DNA from 4 places in the Streptomyces sp. NPDC031100 genome. Region 1 is predicted to be linked to each of the others. Evidence: riboswitches for the same ligand, from Rfam matches in the RefSeq annotation. Region 1 holds a riboswitch; each other region holds the start of a gene.
What was found. Region 1 has a riboswitch for cobalamin ahead of ACZ5DS_RS05445 ((2Fe-2S) ferredoxin domain-containing protein). Riboswitches for the same ligand answer to the same signal wherever they lie in the genome.

Region 1 (4,005 bases):
CCGCCGGTTCCGAGGGGCCCTTTCGTGTCCCGAAACGGTTCAGTTGGAGGCGGGAACCGTCCGTCCGGACGCGGCGGTCGCGGGCTTGGGATTCAGCTGACGCTCGGCCAACTCCCCGAAGAGCAGCCCGAAGCCGCCCCACAGGACGGTCTGGATGGCCAGGGCGGAGAGGCGGAAGCGCCACAACAGGGTGGCCGGGAAGCCCTTCGGCACCTCGTTGACGACCGGCAGGAACGCATAGGCCAGGCCGATCACGAGGGCGAAGGCGGCCACCGCGACGACGGTGGCGTACCAGGTGCCCAGTGCGGGCGCGAGCCGCTTGCCCAGGATGGTGGCGGCGACCGCCAGGAGCACGCTGAGCAGCATCATCAGGAAGTACAGGGCGGTCCGCTTGCCGAGGGTGTCGGGGTTGCCGACCGACGGCGGATTGGCCGGGTACTTCAGGAACGGGACGACGTACACGGCCAGGAGCGCGCAGCCGGACAGCAGCAGCGCGGTCGCCCGCGGGCTGAAGCGGCCCACCCGGCCGAGCGCGAAGCAGTACGCGAGCGCCGCGATGCCGCCGAAGGCGACCCCGTAGACGAGGACACCGGTGGCGAGACCGGCGGTGGACTGCAGGGAGCGGGAGACGACTTCCATCCCGTGCTCGTGGGAGTGGGCTTCCTCGAAGCTGATCGCGCTGTCGACGTTCGGCTCACCGAGGAAGTAGGCGGCGACCAGGGCGAGCACACCGGCCGCAAGGCCGGCGAGCATGCCCCGCACGAGGAGGTTTCTTACCGTTGCGGAGTTCATGGGTGTGCGGCGTCCCCCGCCTCAGTGGCAGGGGAAACCGAGCAGGTGACGGGCGTCGTGCACCCACTCGTGGACGTCCGTGCCGCTGAACACGGAGGTGACGCCCTGCTCGGCGCCGACGAAGTAGAGCAGGACGAGCATCAGGATGCCGAAGAAGACAGCCCAGGGAGCTATCGCCTTCAGCGGCAACGTGGCGGGAACGACGGGGGTGGTGGCTGTCGGCTGGGCGACGGTCTGCGCCATGGCAGAACCTCCTCTGGGAGTTCGCGTCCCATCTCGGTGGTGCACAGGACGACGGCCACGGGTCTGACTCACGAAACGCCCTTGGGGTGTCTCGCATACAGTGGCGCGACCGTGCCGGATTCCCACCGGCTTCCGTCTCGCCGTCGTCAATATCGGACAGACCGTACCGCGCGCCGCCTGCCTGGCCAAGACCGCACCCCCTTGGCGTGATCTTCCTCTCGGCAAATACCCAGTCCCGTCAGCCCGTTCTCGGCGAAGATCCGGCCTGTTCTCAGCGAAGGCCGTCGACGCCGCGCCGCTCCCGGGAGGCCGCAGCGAGCCGCGGCGGTGTGAAGGTGTAGAGGCCGAGGATCTCCGGCAGGGGTGCGACACCTGGGCCGCCCGCGCGTACCCAGTCCGTGATGTCCTCCGTCGCGTCGGGGTCGTTGACCAGCCCCAGCCATACCGGCCGGCCACCGGCGGCCCGGCCGGCCGCGGAAGGCTGTACGACGATGACGTTGGCCTGCTCGCACACGTCGAGGCAGGCGGAGATGCGCACGGGCACCTGTGCCCGCAGACGCGCGGTCTGCGCCGCGTGATCGACGCCGATCACCTTGGGACTGCCGCAGCAGCAGTCCCGGCACACGACGACACGGCACGGCACCGGGCGGCCGGCCCCCTCCGCAACCACCTCGTCACCGAACCTCTCTCCGGCCGGCCTCTCGGGCATGCCGCACCACCCCTCCCCCGGGGAGATCCGCCCCGGTGTCCGTCGAGGAGGCGACCGCGTGAGTCTCCTGGCTCTCGGGTCGTCGCTCGTCCCGGCCTTCCCGCCCCACGCGGGCAGTGGCCTGTCGGAACTCGCTCACCGATCACAGTGGCGGGACCGCGCCGGATTCACACCGGCTTCCTCGGATCGCCGTCGCCTTGTCGCCGATCATCATCCCATCGCGGACGAGACGCCGTCATGCGGGCGCGACCAGCGACCCGTGGGCCCTGACCCTGGCTGGAAGTCGTCAGCGCTGGAGCCGTCGGTCCTAGAGTCGGATGCTCCAGGTGACCTCGGTGAAGGAGCTTGACCACAGTGGCGGATCAGCGGGTTGTCGTCGTGACCGGCGGGGGCACGGGCATCGGGGAGGCCACGGCCCGGCTGTTGCGTGAGGGTGGCCACCAGGTGGTCGTCTCCGGCCGCCGCCCCGAGCCCCTGCAACGCCTCGCGCACGAGACCGGGGTCCTGGCGTATCCCTCGGACGTCGGGGACCCCGATGCGGCCGAGGGTCTCGTGCGAGCGGCTCTGGACTCCTACGGACGGCTCGACGGACTCGTGCTCAACGCAGGAATCGGACGCGGAGGAGCCGTCGGTGACCTGTCCTCGGCCGACTGGGACGAAGTGATGCGCACCAACCTCACCGGTCCGCTGCTGCTCCTGCGCGCGGCGATCCCGCACCTGCTGGAGTCCAGGGGTGCGGTGGTCGCCGTCGCATCGGTGTCCGCGCTGCGCAACGGCGCGGGCAACGCCCCGTACGCCACCTCCAAGGCCGCCCTGCTCCAGCTCTGCCGTTCCGTCGCCGTCGACTACGGGCGTCAGGGGGTGCGGGCCAACATCGTGTGCCCCGGCTGGGTACGAACCGAGATGGCCGACCGACGCATGGCGCGCTTCGTGGAGGAGGCAGACCTGCGGGACGGGGGCGTGGAGGCCGCCTACGAAGAGGCCACCCGGCTGCTGCCCATGGGACGACCGGGTGACCCGCGCGAGATCGCGGAGGCGATCGGCTGGCTGCTCTCCCCCGCCGCGTCGTACGTCAACGGTGCCGTGCTCACCGTCGACGGCGGGGCAACGGCCCTCGACCCGGGAACACTCGGCTTCGACTTCCACATCGCGCCACGCGGAGGCGAGGACTCGACCGCTCCGCAGTGAGTACCGCCCGCTGTCCGGGGACAAGGTCGTCATCACGCTGCACGGATCACCGGCCTACGCGTGGACAACGGTCGAGGTGGTCACGGGGGCCCTTGACGGTGATCGCGGTGAAAACGGCCGACGGAACCGTACGGGACACGGTCCGCCCCTCCGGTAGGAGCCGCGGCGGGGCTCCAGTGACAGCCCCGCCGACGGCTCCGGGTGCGCGCTCAGGCACCCACGGCTGACGCCACCGAGTCCTGCAGGATGCCGAGCCCCTCGGTCAGTTCTTCGTCCGTGGAGGTCAGGGCCGGCATGAGCTTCACCACCTCGTCGTAGGAGCCCGACGTCTCCACCAGGAGCCCCCGGGCGAATGCCCCGTCAGCGACCTGCCGGGCCATGCTCGGCTCCCGGAAGGCCAGACCCCACACCAGGCCACGACCACGCGACTCCGCCACATGCGCCGCGTGCCGATCGGCGAGCTCGCCCAGCCTCTCCTCGAACAGGAGGGCCCGTTCCTGGGTCCGCTTCTCCAGGGTGCTGTCCGCCCAGAACTCCCGCAGGGCGGCGGCCGCCGTCACGAATGCCGGGTTGTTGCCGCGGAACGTGCCGTTGTGCTCGCCCGGTTGCCATACGTCCAACTCGGTGCGGAAGAGCGTGAGGGACATCGGCAGGCCGTATCCGCTGATGGACTTGGACAGGCAGACGATGTCCGGCGTGATCCCGGCGGCCTCGAAGCTGAAGAAGGGCCCCGTGCGGCCGCAGCCCATCTGAATGTCATCGATGATCAAGAGGATGCCGCGCCGGCTGCACAGCTCCGCGAGGTCGGCGAGCCAGGTCGAGCCGGCCGGGTTGACGCCGCCCTCACCCTGCACGGTCTCCACGATGACGGCTGCGGGGAGATCCAGGCCGCTGCTGCTGTCGGCAAGCATGCTGTCCAGCAGCTTCAGCCCGGACACCTGGCCTCCGGCGAACCCGTCGTAGGGGATGCGCAAGGTGTGTCCGAGCGGAACGCCGGCACCCGCGCGCTTGGCGGCGTTTCCCGTAGCGGCCAGTGAACCCAGCGACATGCCGTGGAAGGCACCGGTGAAGGC
Region 2 (4,005 bases), on a different contig from region 1:
CCTGGTGGTGGTGCATGCCGATGCGGTGGTGGCATGGTGGACAACCGCAGTACTGTCGGCGGCAGCGCGTGGACGATCGCGTTGGTGGTCAGCTCCGAGATCACCAGGAGGACGTCGTCGGCCGTCGGGGTGGACACGCGCCGTTGGGTGAGACGTTCGTCGTCGGCCGGCTCTCCGGCCGCCACGGCATCCGCATCCAGCTCCGCGGGTCACCTCCCCACGGCGTCACTGCAGTGGTCATGTTGCCCCAGCAACCGGTCCGGGACTCCTGCCCTGGCTCCATCGCGCGAACAGTCGAGAACAGACTCGAGGACGGACTCGAGAGAAGAGTCGATCACGGCCTGGGCGCTCGCCGCCCGCAACGGTGACCCCGACGCCGTCGACCACTTCGTACGCGCCCTGCACCGAGACGTCCGCCACTACGTGACGTACCTCGGTGCCGACCCCCAGAGCGCCGACGACCTGACCCAGGACACTTTCCTGCGGGCCCTGGGCAGCCTGCACCGGTTCGAAGGCCGCTCCTCGGCCCGGACCTGGCTGCTCTCCATCGCCCGTCGTGCCGTGATCGACAGCATCCGCTACAGCTCGTCCCGCCCCCGCTTGTCGGACACGGACGACTGGCAGTCGGCCGCCGAACGCACCCAGCCACGCGATGTGCCCGGTTTCGACGACGGCGTCGCCCTCACCGAACTGCTGGACACGCTTCCCGACGACCGCCGCGAGGCATTCGTCCTCACCCAGTTGGTGGGACTTCCCTACGCGGAGGCGGCCCTTGTCAGCGACTGCCCGATCGGCACGGTGCGCTCCCGGGTCGCCCGCGCCCGCACCTCCTTGATCGCGTGGCTGGACGAGGCCGAGCACTCCGCGCCGGTGGCCGCAGCGGCCTGATCGGTCCTTCGGCGACGGCCCGGATCGCCAAGTGGTCCGGGCCGTATGGCGGTTCCGGCGGCGCACTGGTTGCCGACGGGCGCCGCCGTCAGCCGTGAGGACTTGTCCGTGCCCCGCCGTAGGGGAACTGCATCAGGTTCGAAGGCAAAGTTCAAAGTGACGACCCCTGTGTCGTCAGCCGCTGTCGGCCGTGCGGGCGCTCCAGCGCTCCTCGACCTTCGCCAGGCGCCAGTAGCCGATGGCCAGGGCCCAGACGACCACGAACAGCCCGGCGATGACGTAGCCGACACTGTCCAGGTTCAGGGCCGCGATCCAGCCGGAGACGTCATCGCTCAGGCCCAGCTTGTCGTGCAGCACCCCGACCAGCTCGATCGTGCCGACGAAGAAGGCCACCGCGATGGACAGGCCGGTGATGGTGAGGTTGTAGAACACCTTGCGGACCGGGTTCGAGAAGGCCCACTGGTAGGCGAAGTTCATGAAGGTGCCGTCGAGGGTGTCGAACAGGCTCATGCCCGCCGCGAAGAGGAGGGGCAGGCACAGGACCGCGTACCAGGGCAGGCCGGCGGCGGCACCGTTGCCGGCCAGGGCGAGGAGCAGCACCTCGGTGCTGGTGTCGAAGCCGATGCCGAAGAGGAAGCCGAGCGGGAACATCTGGCCGGGGCGGCGGATGGACTTGGTGAGCCGGCCCAGGATGCGGTTCATGAACCCGCGTGAGTCGAGGTGGGCCTCCAGCTCGGCCTCGTCGTACTGCCCGTTCCGCATCGCCCTGAAGACGCGGGCGATGCCGAACAGCGCCACGAGGTTGAGGGCGGCGATCAGGTACAGGAAGCCGCCGGAGACCGTGGTGCCCACGGTGCCGAGGACCTGGTGGGTCCGGGAGCCGTCGTTCATCAGGGTGCCCGCGAGCTTGGCGCCGCCGGCGACCAGCGCGGCCATGACGACGACCACGCTGGAGTGTCCGAGCGCGAACCAGAAGCCCACCGAGACCGGCCGCTTGCCGTCGGCCATCAGCTTGCGGGTGGTGTTGTCGATCGCGGCTATGTGGTCCGCGTCGAAGGCGTGCCGCATACCGAGGGTGTAGGCCGTGATGCCCAGCCCGACCCCGAACGCCTTGGTTCCGACCTCGTAGTGGTGCGGGACCACGAGCAGGAAGAGGATCCCGAAGGCGACCACGTGCAGAGCGACGATCACAGCCAGCAGGCCGGCGGTGCGGACGGTGTCCTCGCGCCGCCACCGGAAGGAAGGGGCGGCGGCGGTTTCGGGCACGCCTCGGGACACGGTCATACGGTCACGCTCCAACACCTCGTGGATCAGCTTCGTGCTGCCGTGGCCGGTCTCCTGGCTGACGGGTCATCGCGCCCGCCCCTGCCTTCCCGGCCGTGAGGCCAGTGGCAACGCATGGGGCGGGAACTCCCCGATCACAGTGGCGAGGGCCGCTCCGGACTGAGTCCCTGAGGGACTGTCACCGGTCTTCCCGAACACCATGGCCCGCCCACCCTAGAAGGCGGGAGGTAGAGGCTGCAAGGCTGCACAACTGCGCAGATATGGAGCCAGGGTGCCGATGACTGCGATGATGAGTGCATGCATCTCGTCCCCGCGGAACGTGCCGGGCAGCGGACCATCGACGGCCATCGGGTCTGCGACGCCATCGCAGCCGTCGGCGAACCCGAGCGGGTACGCGCCTGGGCCGACCGCTTCTCCCTGCTCTCCGACCCCGGGCGCCTGTCCCTGCTACTGGCCCTCCACGAGGCGGGCCCCATCGCCGTCTCCGACCTCTCCGTCGCCACGGGGATGAGGGACACCGCCGTGTCCCAAGCCCTGCGCCTGCTGAGGACCGCGGGCATCGTCGAGGGCGAGAAGGACGGCCGGATCGTCCGCTACCGACTCGTCGACGGCTGGATTTCCGCGCTGCTGAAACACTGCACGTCCCAGGACACAAGCGCTGATCGCAAAGCTGGCGCGCGAAATTCTGTTACCTGAAGGCGAGGGCCCGGAAGGCATTACGGACGTCGGTGAGGGGGCCGCGGTCGCGGGTGTAGTAGAGCATGTTGCTCAGAAGCACTGCCCAGCGGCCCGTGGCGGGTGCAATCCACATGCCTGTGCCGGTGAAGCCGTAGTGGACCCAGACGCTCTGCTCGGTGGTCGTGCCGGGGGCGGAGTGCCAGAACAGGCCACGGGTGGGCTGAAGCTTGCCGGTCTGGAGGGTCAAGGAACAGCTGGTCCAGTCGGTGCCGAATCCGGCAGGGGTCGGGCAAGTCCCGCGGCGCAGTCCGCGCCCTGCGCACCGCCCCGGTCACCGGCGACGGCTCCGGGCTGGCGAACGTCACGCGGCATCGCCCTCCAGTGCGGCCACCACCTCAGCAGCCTCGCGAGGTCAGCGATTCAAGCCGGTCGACCAGCTCCTCGTACCGGCGCAGGGCCAGCTCATCCTTGACGGGCATCCTGCACAGCTCCCCACCATCCGCGCGCACGGCATGCGTGCCATATGTGTGCTGCAAGCGCAGGGGCCCTCCCGTCCGCCGGACGGAAGGGCCCCTGACCTGGTGTTTCTCTGTGCCCCCGGCAGGATTCGAACCTGCGACACCCGCTTTAGGAGAGCGGTGCTCTATCCCCTGAGCTACGAAGGCGAAGGCTTCTCGATCAAGCCGTGGGCGTCTGGCCTGGTCGCCGTGGCGTGTGGGCGGGGGTCCGCGTGTCCTGCCACAGCGCCCGCCTGGGCGCCCGATCCACAGAGTACCGGATCGGGGCACGGGCGGGCGCTGGTGTCTACGAGCTGCGTGGAGCGGGCGGGCCGGTGTGTCGCGGTGCAGCCGGGTTCATGGCCGTGCGGGCAGGTTCATGGCCGTGCAGGCCGGTTTGCCGCCGTGTGGACTGGCTGGGTGCCGCGCCGCCGGAGCTCCTCGGTGGTGCGGGGTGTGGCCGGTCGCTGTGCGGAGCGACGGGCGGGCGAACGCCTCTCGGATGAGGGCGGGTGGTCGCCTCGGACGAGGGAGGGTGGTCGCCTCAGGTGAGGGCGGGTACGCGCGTGGCGCTGTGTACCGGGGCCGGCCGTGTGGTCGTCACCTCGGCGCTGAGGCAGACCGTCCGGTCCTGTTCGATGGTGACCTTCAGATCGCC
Region 3 (4,005 bases), on a different contig from region 1:
GTCGTCCGTGACCTCCAGAATCTCCGTGCAGAGGTTGGAGGAGTGGACGACATGGCCCGGCAGGGCCGTCTGGTTGGCCGTCCGGTTGGCGGCGTCCTTGAAGGTCATCCAGCCGTTGCCGGTCTGCGCGAGGGTACGCATCATCCGGCCGTACAGGTCGCGGGCCGGGATGGTCTTCTTCGCGAGCCCCGCCGCCTCCGCCTTGCGGTAGGCCGCGTCGAACTCCGCGCCCCACACGTCGACCAGCTCCGGCACGTCCGCCGGGGAGAACAGCGACCACTGCTCGTCCAGGTTGACCCGGCGCATGAACTCGTCCGGGATCCAGTGCGCCAGGTTGAGGTTGTGCGTACGGCGGGCGTCCTCACCGGTGTTGTCGCGCAGCTCCAGGAACTCCTCGATGTCGGAGTGCCAGGTCTCCAGGTACACCGCGGCCGCGCCCTTGCGCCGGCCGCCCTGGTTCACGGCGGCGACGGAGGCGTCCAGGGTCTTCAGGAACGGGACGATGCCGTTGGAGTGCCCGTTGGTGCCGCGGATCAGCGAACCACGGCTGCGGATCCGGGAGTACGACAGACCGATGCCGCCGGCGTGCTTGGAGAGGCGGGCGACCTGGTGGTAGCGGTCGTAGATGGAGTCCAGCTCGTCCAGGGGGGAGTCGAGGAGGTAGCAGGACGACATCTGGGGGTGCCGCGTGCCGGAGTTGAAGAGCGTGGGGGAGGAGGGCAGGTAGTCGAGGCGGCTCATGAGCCCGTAGAGCGCGGCGACTTCGTCCAGTGCGCGGGCGGTGTCGTCCTCGGCGAGGCCGCTCGCCACCCGGAGCATGAAGTGCTGGGGCGTCTCGATCACCTTGCGGGTGATCGGGTGCCGGAGCAGGTAGCGGCTGTGCAGGGTGCGCAGGCCGAAGTAGCCGAAGCGGTCGTCGGCGTCCGCGTCGACCAGTGCGTCGAGGCGCTCCGCGTGCAGCCGCACGAACTCGGCGGTCCGGTCGGCGACGAGCCCTTCCCGGTGTCCCACGGCCACGGACTCGGTGAAGGACGTCACGCCCTGCGAGGCGGCCTCGGCGCGGATGGAGAGGGTCAGCAGCCGGGCGGCCAGCCGCGAGTAGGCGGGGTCCTCGGAGATGAGTCCGGCGGCCGCCTCGGTGGCCAGCTCGCGCAGCTCCGTCTCGTCCGCGCGAGCGGACCGGCCCCGCAGCGCGGCCGCGGCGACCCGGCCGGGGTCGGCGTCGGGGAGGTCGGCGGTCAGCTCGGTCAGGGTCCGCAGCAGCGCGGCACCGGGACCGTCGGTCTCCACCGGGGCTTCGATGGCCTCGATGGCTGAAGCCGGGTCGGCTGGCGCGATGGTCACGTGGGGCTCTCCCTCGCTCGGCACGGGGGCCTTGCGGAGGGCAGGGGGCAGCACGAGCGCACACGGCGTCGCGTCCACCGGCCCACTCCACGAGGCCCGGACGTCTGAAGGCACCCGGACCGGACGGCCGGGCGCACGCTGCCGGCAGGTCCTCGGACTGACACAGGCGTGCGGATGCACGCAAGTACACCGTTGCGGGACAGTTCCGGATTCGCACCGGATTCCCCTGCGGCGACAGCGAGGATGAGCATACATCTAGTGCCGGGTCGTGGTGTCACCCCCAGATGTTGTGTCTGTTGTGTGTCGTGGTGGCTTCAGAGCGTCAACTTGTGTATGGCGGGAGGCATGAGAACGGGCCGCCGTTGTTGCTCGATGCCGGCGGCCCGCTGCGGGTTGTGCGCTCCCTAGGGTGTTGCCGTCGGGGTCAGTTCCACCTGGACCCCCGGCTCGCCCGCGTCCGCCGTGTAGTCCTCCGGCCTGGTCTCGTCCAGGCCCTCGGGGGCCTTCACGGCCCTCAGGACGAGGGTGAGGACCACGGTGACCACGACGTTGAGGACGAACGCCGTCAGGCCGATGTAACCGATCTCCCCGATGCCCGGGATCTCCTTGGCGTTGCCGCCGAAGTGCTTCTGTGCCGGGTTCGTCGGGGAGGCGATCCCGTACGCGGCGAGCGTGCCGTAGACCATGCCGACCGCCCAGCCGGCGAGCAGCGCCCAGCGGTGGAGCCAGCGCGTGAAGAGGCCGCCGACCAGGGCCGGGAAGGTCTGCAGGATCCAGATGCCGCCCAGCAGCTGGAAGTTGATGGCGACCGTCTTGTCCATCGTCAGGACGAAGACCAGCGCGCCCACCTTCACCAGCAGCGAGACGAGCTTGGAGACCCGGGTCTCCTGCTCGGCCGTGGCGTCGGGCTTGATGAAGTCCTTGTAGATGTTGCGGGTGAAGAGGTTCGCCGCCGCGATGGACATGATGGCCGCGGGCACGAGGGCGCCGATGCCGATCGCCGCGAAGGCCACGCCCGCGAACCAGTTGGGGAACATGTCCTCGAACAACTGCGGGATCGCCAGCTGGTTGTTGGAGACCTTCACCCCGGCCGCGATCGCCATGAAGCCGAGGAGGGCCAGCAGGCCCAGCATCAGCGAGTACAGCGGCAGGATCGTGGTGTTGCGCCGGATCACCTCACGGCTGCGGGAGGACAGCGTCGCGGTGATCGAGTGCGGGTACATGAACAGCGCGAGCGCCGAGCCGAGCGCCAGCGTGGCGTACGTCCACTGGCCCGCGGGGGCCGGTACGAGACCGCCCGCACCCGCCGCCGTGAACTTGTCGCCGGCCTTGGCGAAGATGTGGTCGAACCCGCCCAGCTTGATCGGGATGTAGATGATCGCCACCGCGATGACGATGTAGATCAGCGTGTCCTTCACGAACGCGATCAGCGCGGGCGCCCGCAGACCCGAGGAGTAGGTGTACGCGGCCAGCACGCCGAAGGCTATGAGCAGCGGCAGGTCCTTGACGAACCAGTTGGTGTTCTCGCCGCCGCCGACGCCCATCACGTCCAGCACGGCCTGGATGCCGACGAGCTGGAGCGCGATGTAGGGCATCGTCGCCAGGATGCCGGTGACCGCCACGGCCAGCGACAGGCCCTTGGAGCCGAAGCGGCCGCGCACGAAGTCCGAGGTCGTGACGTAGCCGTGGCGGTGCGAGACCGACCACAGGCGGGGCAGGAACGTGAAGATCAGCGGGTAGACCAGGATCGTGTACGGCACCGCGAAGAAGCCGGCCGCGCCCGCCGCGTAGATCGCCGCCGGTACGGCGACGAAGGTGTACGCCGTGTACAGGTCGCCGCCGAGCAGGAACCAGGTGATCCAGGTGCCGAACGACCGTCCGCCCAGGCCCCATTCGTCCAGGGAGTGCTCGTCGTCGGCCCGGCGCCAGCGCGCCGCGAGGAAGCCCATGACCGTGACGGCCAGGAAGAAGAAGATGAAGACGCCGAGCGCGACGCCGTTGACGCCGTCCTTCATCGGGCCGCCCCCTCGTTCTGCGTGGCCCTGCGGGCGTTCTGGTCACGCTGCCACAGCTTGTACGCGATCATCGTGAGGGCGGTGGAGATGACGACCCACAGCATCTGGTACCAGTAGAAGAACGGGATCCCGATGAGCGCCGGATCCTTCTTGCCGTACGAGCCCACCCACAGCATCGCCACGAAGGGCGCGACGAGACACAGACCGATGATCACGCGGACCGGTGTCACGACCGGTGGTCTCACTTCAGGTGTTTCGGACATGCCACGTTCCGTCCCCTCGCTGATCACCTGTTGTAATGCGCAGGCAATCTAGGTGACGGTGTCGCGGCAGCGGAAGACCTCGTCCGCATAACGGTATGTCGATTTCGGGGGTGTGGCGTGAAGACGCCAACTCGGCTCAGTCCTGGGGGCGCTTGAGCCTCGCCACGAACTTGTACCGGTCGCCTCGGTAGACCGAGCGCACCCACTCCACGGGATTGCCCTCCCGGTCCAGCGAGTGGCGGGACAGCATGAGCATCGGCAGGCCCACGTCGGTGCCGAGCAGGCCTGCCTCGCGCGGGGTGGCCAGCGAGGTCTCGATGGTCTCCTCGGCCTCGGCGAGATGGACGTCGTACACCTCGGCCAGCGCGGTGTAGAGAGACGTG
Region 4 (4,005 bases), on a different contig from region 1:
TCGACTGTCCCGATCCGAGACTCACGGCCAGCAAAGTGAACCATATTTCACCTGGCGAACAGCCACAGGCCGCTCCTGTCCCGCTCCCCCCGTCTCCGATTCGACCCCGTCTCCGAGGACGCAGATGAACTCCTCCCTCACGTCCCCCGCACCCCGTCCCCCGCACACGTTCCGCACCGTGGTCCCGGTCATCGCCCTGTGCTGGCTGGCCGTGTTCTTCGACGGCATGGACGTCACCATTTACGGCGCCGTCATGCCGCACATGCTCGACGACTCCGGTCTCGGCCTGACCCCGGCCGACGCGGGCACCATCGGCAGCTGGACCACGTTCGGCATGCTGATCGGCGCCCTCACCGCCGGAAACCTCACCGACTGGCTCGGCCGCCGGCTGTTGCTCGTCGCCAGCGTGTCGCTCTTCTCCGTCGGCTCGGCGATCTGCGCCCTGGCCCCGGGCGTGGGCCTGTTCGGGGCCGGCCGGTTCGTCGCCGGCCTCGGCCTCGGCGGGCTGATGCCGCTGTGCCTGGCCCTGGTCATGGAGTTCGCACCGCCACGCCGGGCCGCCCTGACCACCGGGCTGCTGATGACCTCGTACCACGTGGGCGGCATGGCCGCCACCGGCCTGGGCCTGACCCTGGCCCCGACGGCGGGCTGGCGCTGGGTGTTCGGGGCGGGCGTCCTGCCCGCCGTGGTCGCCGTGCCGCTGCTGCTCGCCCTGCTGCCCGAGTCGCCCGGCGTGCTGCTCGCGCGCGGCGACCGGGAGCAGGCAGAGGGCGTCGCCGACCGGTACGGTCTGCCCCGGCCCACCGCCGTCGCCGCGCCGGCCGCCGGGGCCAGGGGCCGCCTGGCCGCCGTACGCGCGCTGTTCCACCCCGAGGCGCGGTGGGCGACCCCGCTGTTGTGGCTGGCCTCGTTCTGCGGACTGCTCCTCGTGTACGGCGTGAGCACCTGGCTGCCGCAGATGATGCGCGCCTCCGGCTACGGGCTGAACTCCTCCGTCAGCTTTCTGCTCGTCATCAACGCGGGCGGCATCGTCGGCCTGCTGATCGCGGGCCGCGCCGCCGACAGGTTCGGAGCGGTCCGGGTGTCGGCGATCTGGTTCGTGCTGACCGCCGCCGGGGCGCTGCTGCTCGAGACTCGCCTCCCGCTGGGCGTCACGTACGCCGTCGTCGCGGTCACCGGTGTGTGGCTGTTCAGCGCGCAGGTCATGGTCTACGCCGCCACCAGCACCGTCTACCGCGACGGCGAGCGTGCGGCGGGTCTGGGCTGGGTCACCGGTGTCGGCCGGACCGGCGCCGTCGTGGGCCCCTGGCTGATCGGCGCGCTGGCCGACAGCGGCAACGAGAGCTGGGGCTTCACCACCTTCGCCCTGGCCGGCCTGGTGGGCGCGCTCGCCATCGCCCTCGTACCGCTTGCCCGGCGGACCGGCCGGAGCGCCGCCCCGGCCTCGGTTCCCCTGGCTGCCGGCGCGTCCGAGGGCTGACGAGCGGCAGGCCGTCCGGCGGATCACCTCCGCTGGGCGGCCGGTCGGATGGGAGCGTTGGCGGCGCCGTATCCGCGGTAGCCGCCGGTGCGCTGCGCGAGTTCGAAGAAGACGTGGCCTACCGTCTCCGTGTGGCAGTGCCGGAACTCGCGGCCGTGCTCGTCCCGGTCGTAGAGGATGCCGAGTGCGCGGTACACGTCTCCGCCTCGTCCTCCCGGAGTTCGTACCGCGCCCGCCGGTCGTCGTAGTAATTGGCCGGAACCCGCAGCAGGTTGGCGCCTGCCGCTTCGGCAGCTGCGCACCGCCGCGACGATGTCGTCCACGGCGAAGGCCACGTGCTGGGCGCGGGTGCCGGGTTCGTCCGTCGGGCTCGGGGCAAGCCCAGCGCGGTGCGGTGGAAGAGGAGAACACCTCGGTGCCGTCGGGCGCAGCGACCGGCTCCGCGCAGACGCGCCGCTCGCTGCGGGGTTGGGGCAGGCTGGGGGCAAGCAGGGCCTCGGCACGGCGGGCGCCGTGCCAGACGTCGACGGCGGCGTTCTTCACCGGCTTGCAGGTGTCGGCGTCGATCACCTTGAGGGTGCACTGGTTGTTCGCCCCGTCCGAATCGTGGAGTGACGCCCCGGCTGCGCACGACACCCTTTAGGCTTGCCGGTGCAGCTGGTTCGCCCCGTCCGCCAGGCGGGATGCGTCGCAAGAGGGAACCCGGTGGGAATCCGGGACTGCCCCGCAGCGGTGAGCAGGAACGACCGCCGTCATACGCACTGGGCCCGACGTACGGGGCCTGGGAAGCGACGGCCAGTAGGTGTCCTCCTCGAAAGAGGACGTGCCCGCGAGTCCGAAGACCTGCCAACTGCCCGCGTGCGAAGCACTCGTGCGCGGACATCCCGGTGACCTCTAGGGCGGGTCGGCGTGCACACCGAACGGACGGCTCCGGCCGTTGCCGTCCGGTCCGTCACCCCTTCGCGCTCTCGTCCCGTCCCCGGGATCTCAGGGATTCATCTCGCGAAGGAGATCTCCGTGACCACCAAGTCCGCAGCCGCGGCAGCACGGGCCACCGTGTACGGCTACCCCCGTCAGGGACAGCACCGGGAACTGAAGAAGGCGATCGAGGGCTACTGGAAGGGCCGCGTCACCGCCGACGCCCTGCGCGTCACCGCCGCCGAGCTGCGCCGCACCCACTGGCGGCAGCTGGCGGACGCCGGCATCGACGAAGTGCCGACCGGCGACTTCTCGTACTACGACCACGTGCTCGACACCACCGTCATGATCGGCGCGATCCCCGCACGCCACCGGAACGCCGTCGCCGCCGACCCACTGGCCGGATACTTCGCGATGGCCCGCGGCACGCAGGACGCGGCGCCGCTGGAGATGACCAAGTGGTTCGACACCAACTACCACTACCTGGTTCCGGAGCTGGGCCCGGACACGGTGTTCACAGCCGACGCCTCGAAGCAGGTCGCAGAACTCAGGGAAGCCCTGGCCCTGGGAGTCACGGCCCGACCCGTCCTCGTGGGCCCGGTCACCTACCTCCTGCTCGCCAAGCCCGCGCCGGGCGTGGCCGCCGACTTCGACCCGCTCACCCTCCTCGACCGGCTGCTTCCGGTGTACGCCGAGGTCCTCGCCGACCTGCACGCGGCAGGCGCGGAGTGGGTCCAGCTGGACGAACCCGCCCTCGTCCAGGACCGCACCCCGGCCGAGGTGAACGCCGCGGCCCGCGCCTACCGCGATCTCGGCGCCGGCACCGACCGGCCCAGGCTGCTGGTCGCCTCCTACTTCGGCCGGCTCGGCCAGGCCCTGCCGGTGTTGGCCAAGGCGCCGGTGGACGGACTCGCGCTGGACTTCACCGAGGCGGCCGCCGCCAACCTGGACGCACTCGCGGCCGCCGGCGGGCTGCCCGGCAAGCGCCTGGTCGCCGGTGTCGTCAACGGCCGCAACATCTGGGTCAACGACCTTCAAAAGTCCCTCGCCATGCTCGGCACCCTGCTCGGCCTGGCCGACCGGGTCGACGTCTCGGCCTCCTGCTCCCTGCTGCACGTCCCGCTCGACGCCTCGGCGGAGCGGGACATCGAGCCGCAGATCCGACGCTGGCTCGCGTTCGCCCGGCAGAAGACGAGCGAGATCGTCACCCTGGCCCACGGACTCACCCGCGGCCCGGACTCCATCGCCGCCGAACTGTCCGCCAACCGCGCCGACCTCGCCTCCCGGGCAGCCTCCCCCATCACGCGCGACCCGGCCGTCCGGGCCCGCACCGCCGCCGTCACCGACGCGGACGCCCGCCGCTCCCAGCCGTACCCCGAGCGGTCCGCGGCCCAGCGCGCCCACCTGCGGCTGCCGCTGCTGCCCACGACGACCATCGGCTCCTTCCCGCAGACCGGCGAACTGCGCACCGCGCGCGCCGACTTGAGGGCCGGGCGGATCGACACGGCCGGATACGAGGAGCGTGTCAGGGCGGAGATCCAGGAGGTGATCGCCTTCCAGGAGCAGGCCGGCCTGGACGTCCTGGTGCACGGCGAGGCCGAACGCAA

Region 2: it holds a riboswitch for cobalamin, as region 1 does, so the genes downstream of both, nicT (Nickel transporter NicT) here and ACZ5DS_RS05445 ((2Fe-2S) ferredoxin domain-containing protein) in region 1, are expected to answer to the same signal.
Region 3: it holds a riboswitch for cobalamin, as region 1 does, so the genes downstream of both, ACZ5DS_RS12965 (ribonucleoside-diphosphate reductase subunit alpha) here and ACZ5DS_RS05445 ((2Fe-2S) ferredoxin domain-containing protein) in region 1, are expected to answer to the same signal.
Region 4: it holds a riboswitch for cobalamin, as region 1 does, so the genes downstream of both, metE (5-methyltetrahydropteroyltriglutamate--homocysteine S-methyltransferase) here and ACZ5DS_RS05445 ((2Fe-2S) ferredoxin domain-containing protein) in region 1, are expected to answer to the same signal.

What each region holds. Positions count from the first base shown of each region.
Region 1 is NZ_JBVIGN010000002.1:265,604-269,608, reverse strand. Features, by position in the region: gene ACZ5DS_RS05455 (CbtA family protein) at 40-792, opposite strand; gene ACZ5DS_RS05450 (CbtB domain-containing protein) at 814-1,035, opposite strand; cobalamin riboswitch at 1,071-1,216, opposite strand; gene ACZ5DS_RS05445 ((2Fe-2S) ferredoxin domain-containing protein) at 1,307-1,744, opposite strand; cobalamin riboswitch at 1,805-1,927, opposite strand; gene ACZ5DS_RS05440 (SDR family NAD(P)-dependent oxidoreductase) at 2,099-2,932, shown strand; gene ectB (diaminobutyrate--2-oxoglutarate transaminase) at 3,142-4,005, opposite strand, start outside.
Region 2 is NZ_JBVIGN010000008.1:397,824-401,828, forward strand. Features, by position in the region: gene ACZ5DS_RS24510 (sigma-70 family RNA polymerase sigma factor) at 274-888, shown strand; gene nicT (Nickel transporter NicT) at 1,063-2,172, opposite strand; cobalamin riboswitch at 2,200-2,389, opposite strand; gene ACZ5DS_RS24520 (ArsR/SmtB family transcription factor) at 2,470-2,868, shown strand; partial or broken gene ACZ5DS_RS24525 (serine hydrolase domain-containing protein) at 2,861-3,145, opposite strand; gene ACZ5DS_RS24530 (hypothetical protein) at 3,246-3,386, opposite strand; tRNA gene ACZ5DS_RS24535 (tRNA-Arg) at 3,443-3,515, opposite strand; gene ACZ5DS_RS24540 (ScbA/BarX family gamma-butyrolactone biosynthesis protein) at 3,892-4,005, opposite strand, start outside.
Region 3 is NZ_JBVIGN010000004.1:237,221-241,225, forward strand. Features, by position in the region: gene ACZ5DS_RS12965 (ribonucleoside-diphosphate reductase subunit alpha) at 1-1,344, opposite strand, end outside; cobalamin riboswitch at 1,471-1,595, opposite strand; gene mctP (monocarboxylate uptake permease MctP) at 1,749-3,359, opposite strand; gene ACZ5DS_RS12975 (DUF3311 domain-containing protein) at 3,356-3,622, opposite strand; gene ACZ5DS_RS12980 (GntR family transcriptional regulator) at 3,759-4,005, opposite strand, start outside.
Region 4 is NZ_JBVIGN010000015.1:244,265-248,269, forward strand. Features, by position in the region: gene ACZ5DS_RS35130 (MFS transporter) at 125-1,480, shown strand; gene ACZ5DS_RS35135 (hypothetical protein) at 1,504-1,677, opposite strand; cobalamin riboswitch at 2,122-2,345, shown strand; gene metE (5-methyltetrahydropteroyltriglutamate--homocysteine S-methyltransferase) at 2,498-4,005, shown strand, end outside.